3 regions of the Paenibacillus sp. J14 genome follow, and region 2 is predicted to be linked to each of the others. Evidence: predicted binding sites of a transcription regulator. Region 2 holds the regulator's gene; each other region holds the start of a gene.

Region 1 (4,281 bases), on a different contig from region 2:
GGAACGGTCTGATCATCAAAACGCTGATGGACGGTCCCAAGCGATTTAAGGATATTTCGAATCAGATTCCTTCCATGAGCGATAAAATGTTATCCGAGCGGATGAAGGATCTGGAATGTGAAGGAATCCTGGTTCGCCATGTCTATCCTGAGACGCCGGTCCGGATTGAATATGAACTAACGGAGAAAGGCCGGGCGCTTCGTCCCGTTATGGAACAAGTGCAGTCCTGGGCGGAAGAGTGGATTAAATAAACAACGAACATGCCGTTACCGGCGAGCGGGCGGCATGGAATATCATAGAAAGTAGGTGTACGTGTGGCTGATGTAATTGTTATTGGAGCAGGACCTGCAGGAGCTAGTGCAGCACTTTTCTTGGCGAAGGCAGGTAAAGAAACGCTCGTTCTGGACAGCAACTCCAGTATGACCAAACGGGCATGGATCGAGAATCATTACGGTGCGAAGGACATTTCCGGACCCGATTTGCTGAAGGTCGGCCGGGAGCAAGCGGAGAAATTCGGCGCGAAGTTCATTGAAGAGAAAGTGACTGACATCGATACGAACGGTGGTTCAACGGTTACGGTGAAGACCGAATCCGGCCGCAGTTATGAAGCGTCCCATATCATATTGGCCACCGGCGCGTTAACCGACCTTGCAAGCGCTATCGGTTTGGAGCTGAAGGAAGGCCGCGAACCTCGAATCAAAACGGTGATTGCTACGGATGGCCAAGGCCGTACGAGCATTCCGCGCATTTGGGCAGCAGGAACGGTTGCCGGGGTAAGCGTGCATACGATCATTACCGCGGGCGACGGCGCGAAGGTCGCGATTGAGTTGATCAGCGAAATGAACGGCGAACGCTACGTTGATCACGACGTACTTAAGTAAGACATCTGAACATACAACAGGCCTCCGATGACGGGGCCTTTTTATTTTTGCCAATATCCATCAGGGAGCCTGAAATTTGAGAACCTGCACTTTGTCCGGTATGCTTAAGAAGAAGGAATACGATCTGGCCGAAGTTGGGAAAATGATGAGGAGAAAGGCAGGGCGGCTATGTTTAACAGATGGCGATGGTTCGTTGGATGTATGGCAGGACTGACTATAATCATAATCGCGTCGGCGTGCGCCCGCGGCCAGATTATGGATCAACCGACACCAGCGGAGACGCAGACAACAGAAGTAGAACACCCCCACGATATCACATTAATGATTGATGGAGGCACCTTTATCCCTGATGTGACGCGTAACCTGCATTTTGATTATATCGACGGGTTAACGGTACGTCATGCCTTGGCAAGCAGCGGGATTGTCAAATTTACAGAGGACCAGTCCGCCATTCAATCGGTGGGGGAGGTGTCGCTGGATTCGGCGTTGGAATGGGGGACCCGGCTAAATGATAAGGAGCTGGCCTCTACCAACTGGGATCAGGAGCTGCAAATGGGTGACAAGCTGCTGGTTTACGTCAAGACGGTGGACAGCTATGAAGCGATCTCGCCGCTGGCGTCCTTGCTGTTGATTATCGACGGGGGCAGTCAGAAGCAATATTTTGTCCATAAATACAGTGATAACACCACCGTTCGAGATCTCCTGAAGCACAGTGGATTGGTACAGTTTAACCCTAACCATAAATCAATTATCTCCGTCGGCGGCTATACCCCTAAGCAGGACGAGCAATGGATCCTGAAAGTGAATGGGAAGAAGCTGCTGGATAATGGCCTGGATATGAGATTAAAGCCGCAAGACTACGTGGAGATTACCTTGACGACGCAATAGAAGTACGATGTAACTTAGAGATCCGTAATCCTGGTGATCATCCGGGAGAGCGGATTTTTTTACAGAACATTGAAAAAGTTATGACAAAAGTATGTTAAAATTTTCACAATTAATGTGAATGGAATCACAAAGTCCTCCTTATTTGAAAAGTATACTGGGAGCATGGGAGCACTTCAAATTTTAACTATCGCCAAGTTGCATGAGACCCAGGTGTTTATTGGAGGAGGCATTTTAAAGATATGGGAATGGAACGAGAGAAACTAGTTGTTATCGGTAACGGAATGGCCGGAATCAGCACGGTAGAGCAAATTCTGAAGTTGACTACGAAATTTGACATTACGGTATTCGGAAGCGAGCCGCATCCGAACTACAATCGAATTATGCTGTCATATGTGCTGGAAGGCAGCAAAACGCTGGACGATATCGTGCTGAACGATTTGAACTGGTACAAAGAGAACGGGATCACCCTGCATCTCGGAACTGCAGTGGAACGGATTGATGCCGAAGCCAAAGAGGTCGTCGCCGATAATGGGTTGCGCGTCCCGTACGATAAAGTGCTGATCGCAACGGGCTCCAATTCGCTGATCTTGCCGATTCCAGGCAGCGATAAGGAAGGGGTCGTTGGCTTCCGTGACATCGCGGACTGCAAGCAAATGTTGGAGGCGGCGAAGACCTACAAGAAGGCGGCTGTCATTGGCGGTGGACTGTTGGGATTGGAAGCGGCCAAAGGCCTTGTGCAACTGGGGATGGACGTGACGGTTGTACATTTGATGGAAGATCTGATGGAACGCCAGTTAGACCATCAGGCAGCGAGCATGTTGAAAGCAGAGTTGGAGCGGCAAGGGATCCAATTTAAGATGGGCGCACAAACGACGGAGCTGTTTGGCGACCATCGGGTTCGCGGCCTGCGCTTTGCCGACGGGACGGAGCTGGAGGCGGAATTCGTCGTTATGGCTGTGGGAATTCGACCTAATGTTGCGGTTGCTAAAGCCAGCGGCATCGAAGTGAACCGTGGGATCGTCGTGAACGACTATCTGCAAACCTCGCTTGAAGGTGTGTATTCTGTGGGGGAATGTACGGAGCACCGCGGGGTTTTTTACGGTCTGGTTGCGCCTTTGTTCGAGCAGGGGATGGTGTTGGCGAAGCATATCAGCGGCGTGGATACCGCGCCTTATGAGGGTTCGGTCGTATCGACCAAGCTCAAAATTTCCGGCGTGGATGTATTCTCCACCGGTGAATTTATCGATGGACCGGAGCATACGGTGATCGTCAGCAAGGACGAGTGGAAACGCACCTATAAGAAAATTTTGCTGAAGGACGGCAAGCTGGTTGGGGCAGTGCTGTTCGGGGATATCACAGATTCGGCTGAGCTGCAGAAGCTGATTAAGCAAGGCGCGGAGATGACCGATGAGTTGTACGAATCGCTGATGGGCGGGGGCTGCTGCGGCGGCACCAAGAAGAAGGCATCGGTCGAAACGATGAGCGATGAGGAAATCGTCTGCGGCTGTAACGGGGTGACGAAAGGCACGATTGTGGACTGCATCGTAAATCAAGGGATGACGACGGTCGACGAAATTAAAGCGAGCACCGGAGCGACTCGATCTTGCGGCGGCTGTAAACCGGTCGTCGAGCAGATCCTGCAATATGTGCTTGGCGATGGCTTTACCCAATCGGCGAAACAGGGGATTTGCAGCTGCACTACGCTTAGCCGGGACGAGATCGTTGCCGAGATTAAAGCGAAAGGGCTGCAGACAACCAAAGAAGTGATGAATGTGCTCGGATGGACGCAGCCGGAAGGCTGTTCGAAGTGTCGGCCGGCGATTAACTACTATCTAGGCATGATCTACCCGGATACCCATGAAGATGAAAAAGCTTCGCGTTTCGTCAACGAACGGATGAATGCCAACATTCAAAAGGACGGCACGTATACCGTGGTGCCGCGGATGTACGGCGGCGTCACAACGCCGGAAGATCTGAAGAAAATCGCCGATGTTTCGTTGAAATACAATGTCAAGGTGGTCAAGGTCACGGGCGGACAACGGCTGGATTTGATCGGCGTGAAGAAAGAGGACCTGCCGAAGGTGTGGGCAGAGCTGGATATGCCGTCAGGTTATGCTTATGCCAAATCGTTGCGCACAGTAAAGACCTGCGTTGGTTCGCAGTTCTGCCGTTTTGGCACCCAGGATTCAATGGGTATGGGCGCGCTGCTGGAGCGCAAATTCGAGCGGCTGGACTTCCCGGCGAAATTTAAGATGGCGGTTAACGGCTGCCCGCGTAACTGCGCCGAGTCGTGCACCAAAGATATCGGGATCGTTGGCAATGACGGCGGTTGGGAGGTCTTCATTGGCGGCAACGGCGGGATCAAGCCGCGCTTGGCGGACTCGCTGTGCAAGGTGAAAACCGATGAGGAATTGATTGAAGTGTGCGGCGCGCTGATGCAGTACTACCGTGAAACCGGCAACTACCTGGAGAGAACGTCGGAATGGGTGGAACGGATGGGCCTTGAGCATAT
Region 2 (4,281 bases):
TATATCAAAACTACAAGTAACAGTATATCACATCGTATATATAAATTCGAAGGAATGTGTGAATATATTTAAAAATAAAGTCTAGTAGTTCTAACCCGAAATGCTACAATTTCTCAAGCCAAACATAAAAAACGGTTCCGCCATTCAGGCTCTTCGCCTAAACAACGAAACCGTTAGATATGATTCATTCGTAGACTCCCCGTCAACGATTCGGCAGGGTGAACACTTCCGGCAAAGCTTCGCCGGTCGTGAAACTGAAAAACCGGTAGTAATGGTGGTCCTTCTCTTTATAGAACAGCTGCCACACCAGTTGATTATTGTAAATGCCTGGCAGCAGCCGAACCACTCGGATCCCCGGCAACGATTGTTTGATAATCTCACGCATTTGGCTCTCGGACTTGCCATCAGCCAGTAGGCGTATCTCCGGATCATGTCCTTCCCGCAGCCAGACCATCATCTGACGACCGGAGGCATCTTCACCTTGTACGACCCAGATGACTTCATCCCATACCGACTTCCAAACTTTGTCGCCCCGGACGAGATCTGTCTCTTGCTTTGCCTGCTGAATGGCGGCTCTTTCGGCTTCCCACGTATCCTCATGAATGTATAGATAAAACCGGTGGAGACCCAGGAGCACGATCAACAGGATCACAAGGGACAGCAGGATCCATTTCGTTCGCTTCCTCAAGCTTCTCTTCCTTTCCCTTCCTATGCAAGCAGCCTCCTTCTGGAAACCGCGCGCCGCTCATTATCGTGCCAGCAGTCCCTCAAACGCCGCCTGCGCCTCGTAGCGGATACGTTCCTCATCCAGCGTCAAGCAAGCCCCGTGTTTGACAACCTGCTTGCCGTTCACCCAGACATGCTCCACGTCCTTGGCCCCAGCGGAGTAAACGGTATGGGAGATATAATCTGTTCTCGGCAGGAAATGGGCTTGCTCCGTGTTCAAGGCGATAATATCTGCCTTCATGCCTGCAGCCAGCTTGCCTGTATTTTGCAAGAAGACCGATTTTGCACCGTATTCCGTTCCCATCTTCAAGGCTTCCAGTGCCGGAACCGCCGTTGGATCGCCGGATACGCCTTTATGGATCAGCGCAGCCAAACGAATCTCCTCCAGCATATCCAGGTTATTGTTGCTCGCCGGACCGTCGGTCCCCAGCGATACCACTACGCCTTTCTTCAAGAGTTCAGGTACGCGGGCGACACCGCTAGCCAGCTTCAAGTTACTGCCCGGGTTATGCGAAATTGTAACCCCGTGGGCTGCCAAGATATCGATTTCCTCGTCGGTCAAATGCACCGCATGGGCAAGCAGGGTTGGGCGGGAGAACATCCCCAGCTTCAACAAATGCTCTACCGGACGGACGCCGTAATCGTTCACGTTCTGCTCTACCTCGGCGCGCGTCTCCGACATATGCGTATGCATTGGCAAATCGAGATCATGGGCAGCTTGCACAAATTTCTCGATGAAGGCCGGCGGGCAGGTGTACGGTGCATGCGGTGACATCATCGTGGTGATGCGTCCTTCTGCCTTGCCGTGCCAGTTCTGCGCAAACGCGATCGCTTCCTTGAGCTTCTGATCTTGCTCTTCCGGGGAGCACAAACCGATGGCCCCGCGCATCAGCACGGCGCGAATGCCTGATTCCTCCACGACTTTGGCCACTTCGTCCATATGATCGTACATATCCAGGAACGTCGTCGTGCCGCCCTTGAGCATTTCCAACACGGACAATGCCGTACCGGCATACACATCCGCTGCCGTAAATTTGGCTTCCATTGGCCACATTTTCTCCTGCAGCCAGGTTTGCAGCACCATGTCATCTCCGTAACCGCGCAGCAGCGACATCGCCGCATGGCCATGGGTATTGATCAGGCCCGGCAAGAATAACAACCCTTTGCCGTCCAAAGTCTCGGCGCCTTCCACGCCTTCCGGGCGCTCTTCCCCAATATAGCTGATCGTATCGCCCTCAACGAGCATATATCCGCGAACCACAGGACGTTCCGCATCTAAAACGGCAAACGTCCCGTTCTTAATTAACCATTTCCAACTCATACGTTGCTTGTTTCCTTTCCGTTTTCTAAGTAGTAAGCCAAGCTCAGCAAATCTGTGGTGAAATCAGCGGCATGAATCCGAACTTCCGGCGGAACCTTCAGAATCGTTGGCGCGAAGTTCAGAATCGCACCGATTCCGGCGGCCACCAGCTCGTCCGCCACCCGTTGGGCTTCTGTATCCGGTACGGTGATGATGCCAATGCGGATATTTTTCGCCCGAACAGTTTCCGCCAGCTCTTCGATCGGCTGAATCGTAATGTTGTTGATCTGCTTACCAATTTTCGCCGGCGAAGCGTCGAACACCGCAACAATCTTCATATTATCCTTCAAATACGCATTATAATTCGAAAGGGCCTGGCCCAGATTCCCGGCGCCTACCAGCGCGACGTTAATCTGCTGATCCAGATTTAAAATTTGTTGAATTTTCTCAATCAAATAAGCGACATCGTAACCGATCCCCTTCCGGCCAAAATCGCCGAAATAAGCCAAATCCTTACGGATTTGGGCCGGATTCAGGTCCAGCTTCTGTCCAAGCTCCTGGGAGGACACCGTTGGCACCTCACGGCGGCTGAGTTCATTTAAGAAACGCAGGTAAACCGGCAGTCTGCGGACGACAGCGTCCGAAATTTTCTCTGACTTCATGCATTGTTCCCCCTATTCTCCATTACGATCTATGAAGCGGCTTAGGCTTCGGGATTTAACCATTCCGAGATACGCGGCACCATTTGAGTTAATGGCATATGCTCCATCTTCGGTCCTGGCAATGAGTATAAGAAATATTTTCCATAATATGATTCCAGGATCCGGGTATCATAAACGATCACGATGCCGCGATCCTGCGACGAACGGACAAGTCGTCCGAACCCTTGCTTAAAGCGAATGACCGCCTGCGGGACAGACAGCTTCATGAATGGATTCTTCTTCTCCCGCTGCAGACGTTCGCTCTTCGCTTCCACCAGCGGATGGTTTGGCGGCTGGAACGGCAAGCGTACAATTGCTAAACTGGTCAGCGCCTCGCCAGGGATATCCACCCCTTCCCAGAAGCTGCTTGTCCCGAGCAGCACCGATGCGCTGTTCCCTTGGAAGCGCCGGGTCAGCTTGGTGCGGCTGCCGCTGTCCATCCCTTGCCCGATCACCGTGATGCCTTCCGCTGCAAGCCGTCCTTTTAGCGGGTCATACACCTGCCTGAGCATCTTGTACGATGTAAACAGCACTAGCATGCGCCCCTGTGTCGCCACCGCGGCATCCGCCAGCGATTGAACCAGCGTGTTAATGAAATGATCATCCCCCACGCTGCCTTTCACACTTGGAAAATCGCGCGGAATCACCAGCAGCGCCTGATCACGGTAATTAAACGGCGATGGCAGCATCGCGGTGATCAACCGATCCTCTTCCGCTGCCTCCGTCAAACCAAGCTGCTCAATCATATATTGGAACGATTTATCAACAGATAAAGTCGCAGACGTCATGACGACGCTCTTCTTCCGATCGAAGAAAAATTGCTTCAACTGAGCGCTGACATCAATCGGCACCGCATACATTTGCAGCGACCGGCTGCGGAAGTTCCCGTTCGCTTCCATCCAATAAACGGTGTCCTCGCTCTCCAGCTTCATGAAGAAACGAAGCGCTTCCCGTTCTCCGGCTAAATCTTTAAACAACCCGCTAATATCGGTGATCAAGCTCTCCGCTGCATAATCGTCCTGCTCTTCTCGGATTTCGGACAGAAGGCGCTCCCCTTTCCGAAGCACGTCGCCGAGACCTACATAAATTTGATTCTCTAGCGCGGTCAACGTCTCCCAATCCTTGGGCTTGCGATTCGGCAGCAACCGGTACACGAACTGTCCAGGATCACCAGGGGCGGCGTCACTGCGGTCAGGCATTAAGCTGAACAGCAACTCGCTGAGCTTGTCCCAGCTCTCCTTCACATCCACCAGCGTAGGGAAGATTCCGTCGATGACCGAACACCAATCCGAGGATTTCTCTGCGGCTGACGCTTCGAGCGTGCTGCGGAGGTTGGCCAATTGCCCCGTCTTGCTGTCTTTATACAGCCGGGTCAGCGTATGCACAACCGTAAAATACTTCATATGAATCCCCAAATGCTTGCCGGCCACATCCTCTAAATGATGCGCTTCATCGATTACTAATCGCTCGTAGCCCGGCAGCAGCTGATGCCCCGCCTGGATGTCTGTAAACAGCTTGGAGTGGTTCGTAATCACCACGTCCGCGACACCGGCT
Region 3 (4,281 bases), on a different contig from region 2:
CTGCTGGAGCGCGCAGAGGCTGCGGAGGAAGCGGCGGCCCGGGCGGTTGACCGGGCAAGCGACCTCGCGGCAGGCGCCTCGGGCGGCTTCGCACCGACCGAGGCGATTTTGGCCCGCACGCCGGAGCGGGCCCATCCGCTGCTGGCGGCCTATCGGCGCAGCGTGCTTCCAGGCTTGGAAGCGCGGTTGCGGGAAGGCCGCCTCAAGATGACGGCTTGGACCGAGACGCTGTGCACCGAATATATCGAAGGGGAGGCCCTCGCCAATGCTTCGGGCCTCCCCTTGGAGTGGTGCACGTTTAATATGAACAAGCCGGAGGACTATGAGCTGGCCCGATCTTGGTTAGAATCGGGCCGCTCAGAGGGTTAACCGCCGATCTGTGACATTCGGCGGGCGGTTGGCGTATGGCTTTGTTGCTTGCGCTCCAAAGCCAACGCCATTTCATGGTTCTTCGGCTTGGCTCCCAGCGCCTTCAGGAACAGGGAGCGGATGCCTTCATGGTTACCGGCTGCGGCATAGGGACGCACATGCAGCTCATCCGACCAATACAGGCAGGCTTTGATATGTCCATCCGCGGTCAAGCGCAGCCGGTTACAGCTGTCGCAGAAATGGTCGCTGACCGGATGGATCAGCCCAAACGTTCCGGCGGCACCCGCCACGCGGCGGCTTTCGGCAGGGCCGTTACCGCGAGGACCTTCGACGCCTTCCACTTCCCAGCCCGCTTCTCGGCATACGTCTTCTACGGCCGTCAGAGGCAGGTAAGTTTGACGCCAGGTGTCGCTGGCACTGCCGATCGGCATATATTCGATAAAACGAACATGCAGCGGTCGATCCAACGTTAATGCGATAAAATCGCGGATTTCATCCTCATTTATCCCTTTCATCAGGACCACGTTGAGTTTAATCGGCTCAAAACCGACCTCGACGGCGGCCTGAATGCCTTCCAGCACCTTCTCCACCTCGCCGCCGCGGGTAATCATCGCGAAGCGGTCCTGACGCAGTGAATCGAGACTGATGTTCACTCGGTTTAATCCCGCTTGCTTCAGCAGCTCGGCTTTTTTCGCCAGAAACATGCCGTTTGTCGTTAGTGCAATATCTTCAATGCCTGGAATGCGGGAGAGCATGGCAACAAGTTGTTCTAAATCTTTGCGCACCAGCGGTTCGCCGCCGGTTAGCCGAATTTTGCGGAGGCCCATCGGAGCAAGCGCCGAAACAGTCTCGGCAATTTCTTCGTAGCTCATGATTTCCTCGTGCGGTTGAAATACCATTCCTTCGGCGGGCATGCAATAGACGCAGCGCAAATTGCATCGATCCGTGACGGAGATGCGCAGGTAGTCATGTTTTCGCCCAAAAGGATCAAGCAACTGCTCCATGTGTACGCCTCCTTTTCTCTTTCAGGTGTTTCAAATTTAATATATATTCTTCTAGGGGTCAATGCGTTGACACACACTGTTCAAGTATATTCTGTGTCGGACAACGATACAATGGAAGTAAAGTGTAAAAAAGATCACATAAAAGCGCTTACATTTAGAGGTATAATACAGGTGAGCGATACGTGATCCCCCTTAATCATGTGTCGGTATATGCTTTCGAGATGATTTCCCGCATGGTGAAGGGAGTCATCTTTTTTTTAACTCATGGCAGGGCAAGATTAAACCAGGATGTCGTTTTGAGGGAGATGAATTTGGATGGCAATGCTGTTCAAACCTTTGGTCTATACGCGGGAGCAGGTGGAGTGGCTGGAAACTCGCGGGATGGTGTATCAATTATTAATGGACTTTCTAAGCCGTCCGCCGCGGATGTCCTTGATGGCTCAGTGGCGTCGTAAGGTCGCGCAGTACCCGAAGGCAGGGGCCAGTAAGGGAGGACGCCGGCTGATGGCCTATCTGGAGAGCATTCCTGAAGCGAAGTTTCGCAGTGTCTGCCATCAAGAAGCGAAGGAGTACGATCGTTTGTTTTCGGGGCGGGAGGCGATCATTCCGTCTTGTGAAAGCTTGTTCCGCAGTCGCCGAGAAGGTGGAGGCGCGATGGCTTGTATTGCCGAAGTCCGCCAATTATATATGGATAATGCAATTGTATTTAATATGTTAAACGGCGAGCGCGACGACCATATTGCACTAGAGCTGGAGTTTATGGCCGTGCTCGCGGAAGGTATGCTGGCGAAGGCCAACCTGCAGCAAAGCTGCCTGGCGTTAGCGGACGTGCAGATCCGCTTCCTGGAGGAGCATTTGTTAAAATGGGCGCAGCCGTTTGCCCAGGAGCTCATGCAAGCTACGGAAAGTCCGCTCTTTATCGGACTGGCTGAGATGCTGGATGAGTTTCTGGTCAAAGATTTGGCACAGCTTCGCGCTTGGCGGGAAAGTCAGCAGCCGGTGATGGAATAGATCGCCAAAGGACCTCAACCTTCGCTGGATCGGCGGGATGGGGTCCTTTTTGATGTTCTTCAGGTTTTCTGCTGCGAGGGCTAACGAGAGGACGAACGAGAGGACGAACGAGAGATCTAACGCTTGCCACACGTCTTATTGGGGCCAAAAACGGCATGTAGAAATTCTAACGCTTATGACAGTGCTTATTCACCCATGTTGTGGCCGAAAACGGTGGTTATGACCGCAATAGCGTTGCTCATCGTCGTTAGAATTTTAAATGACTCCAAATTGCTCAAATAACGTTTGTCATCAGCGTTAGAGCCGACCGTGCGATGAGATGCAGCCATTAATGGGCAAAAAAAGACGACGCAGGATAGTAATCCTTACGTCGTCTTGAGTATTGATTTAATCCAGTTCCTTGGCCGACAGATCACGGCGGCGGAACTTCATCAGAAATTCGTAGACGATTGGCACGATGACCAGCGTGAGCAGCGTCGAGCTGATCAAGCCGCCGATAACGGTGATGCCAAGGCCGCGCGAGATAATCCCTGCGCTGCGCTCCCAGCCGAAGACCAGCGGCAACAGTGCGCCGATCGTTGCTAAGGCGGTCATCAGGATCGGACGAAGCCGGGTAGCGCCCGCTTCAAGCAAGGCTTCGCGAGTGGACAAGCCTTCGCGTTCCTTGTGGATAACGCGGTCGATCAAGACAATTGCGTTGGTCACGACGATCCCGATGAGCATGAGCACGCCCATCAATGCCGAGACGTTTAAGGTCTCTCCGCCGATCAGCAGGCCTAACATGGCGCCGATTACGATAAATGGCAGGGAGAAGAGAATCGTAAATGGAGCCAAGCCTCCGCCAAAGGTAACGACGAGTACAAAATAGACGATGGCGATGGCTGCCAACATGGCCAGTCCGAGTTGGCCAAACGTATCGTTGATCTGTTCGGTCACGCCGCCGAATTTAACGGTCACGCCGTCCGGCAGATCCAGCTTGTCGATTTTCTCCTGCAAGCTGTTCGACGCCTTTTGTACGTCGGTGGAGGTGATTTTTGCGCTGACTTCAACGACCATCTTCCCGTCGATCCGCATGATGGAATCCGGGGAGGTGCCTTTTTCTACCTTCGCTACGTCCTTGATGGGGACTTGAATGCCGAGCGGCGAAGTCAACGTTGCATTTTCGATATCGGTAATGCTGTTATAGGTCTCGCTGTCGGCTTCAATATACACATTGTATTTCTTGCCTTCGATGGCGACCTCGGTCAGAACTGGACGTTCTCGAACCGGGCTTAGCTTCATCGCCAGTTGGCCTGGCGTTAAGCCGAGGGAGCTTAGCTTCTGTTGATCCGCAACCAGGGTGTACTGCTCATAGGTTTTGGACAGGCTGGTGTCGCCCTTTTCAAAGTTCTTCGTATCCTCTTGAATCAGGGAGAGGATTTGATCTGATACCGGCTTGATCTGCTCCAACTCGTCCCCAAACACATTCACGCTTAACGTGCTGCCGCCCAGACCGCCGGTCATCAGCTCGGACATATCGCTCCATTCACCCTTCGGAAGCTCGGTCCGCAGGCCTTCGATGAGCTTTTCTTTTACATCGTTAAATTGTTTGGTATCCGGATCGTAGGCGATATAGAACAAAGCCGAGTTTGAGGACCCCATCCCCAGCGGATTGTCGCCACCAACGGAGTATTGAATTCGATCGACGTTCGGCTGCTTCAGGATGTATTTCTCCACTTGCAGCATATCCTTCTCCACATCTTCCAGTCGAGCTCCTGGTTCCGGAGAGTAGGTAACCATCACATATTTATCCTCTTGTTCCGGCAGGAAGCTGACGCCGACCAGCGGGTACAGGAACAAGCTGCCGATCAGCAGGATTACTGCAAGTCCAAAGGTGATCAGCTTATGGGACAGCGAC

What was found. Region 2 encodes Rex, which represses fermentation and respiration genes when NADH is low (regulators of the CRP and FNR family bind a similar motif). Its sites were predicted from a motif close to TTGTGAAATATTTCACAA; they were not measured.
Region 1: a site for Rex is predicted at 1,861-1,878, ahead of nirB (nitrite reductase large subunit NirB). Genes of this name have one in related genera too.
Region 3: a site for Rex is predicted at 1,496-1,513, ahead of M891_RS0114215 (TorD/DmsD family molecular chaperone). Genes of this name have one in related genera too.

Annotation. Positions count from the first base shown of each region.
Region 1 is NZ_JADQ01000013.1:36,545-40,825, reverse strand. It holds gene M891_RS0106715 (winged helix-turn-helix transcriptional regulator) at 1-251, shown strand, start outside; gene M891_RS0106710 (FAD-dependent oxidoreductase) at 315-881, shown strand; gene M891_RS0106705 (hypothetical protein) at 1,050-1,769, shown strand; gene nirB (nitrite reductase large subunit NirB) at 2,009-4,281, shown strand, end outside.
Region 2 is NZ_JADQ01000031.1:25,110-29,390, forward strand. It holds gene M891_RS0113085 (cell wall elongation regulator TseB-like domain-containing protein) at 203-688, opposite strand; gene M891_RS0113090 (amidohydrolase) at 749-2,047, opposite strand; gene M891_RS0113095 (redox-sensing transcriptional repressor Rex) at 2,044-2,688, opposite strand; gene dinG (ATP-dependent DNA helicase DinG) at 2,730-4,281, opposite strand, start outside.
Region 3 is NZ_JADQ01000036.1:15,051-19,331, reverse strand. It holds gene mobA (molybdenum cofactor guanylyltransferase) at 1-369, shown strand, start outside; gene moaA (GTP 3',8-cyclase MoaA) at 366-1,373, opposite strand; gene M891_RS0114215 (TorD/DmsD family molecular chaperone) at 1,689-2,384, shown strand; gene M891_RS0114210 (efflux RND transporter permease subunit) at 2,772-4,281, opposite strand, start outside.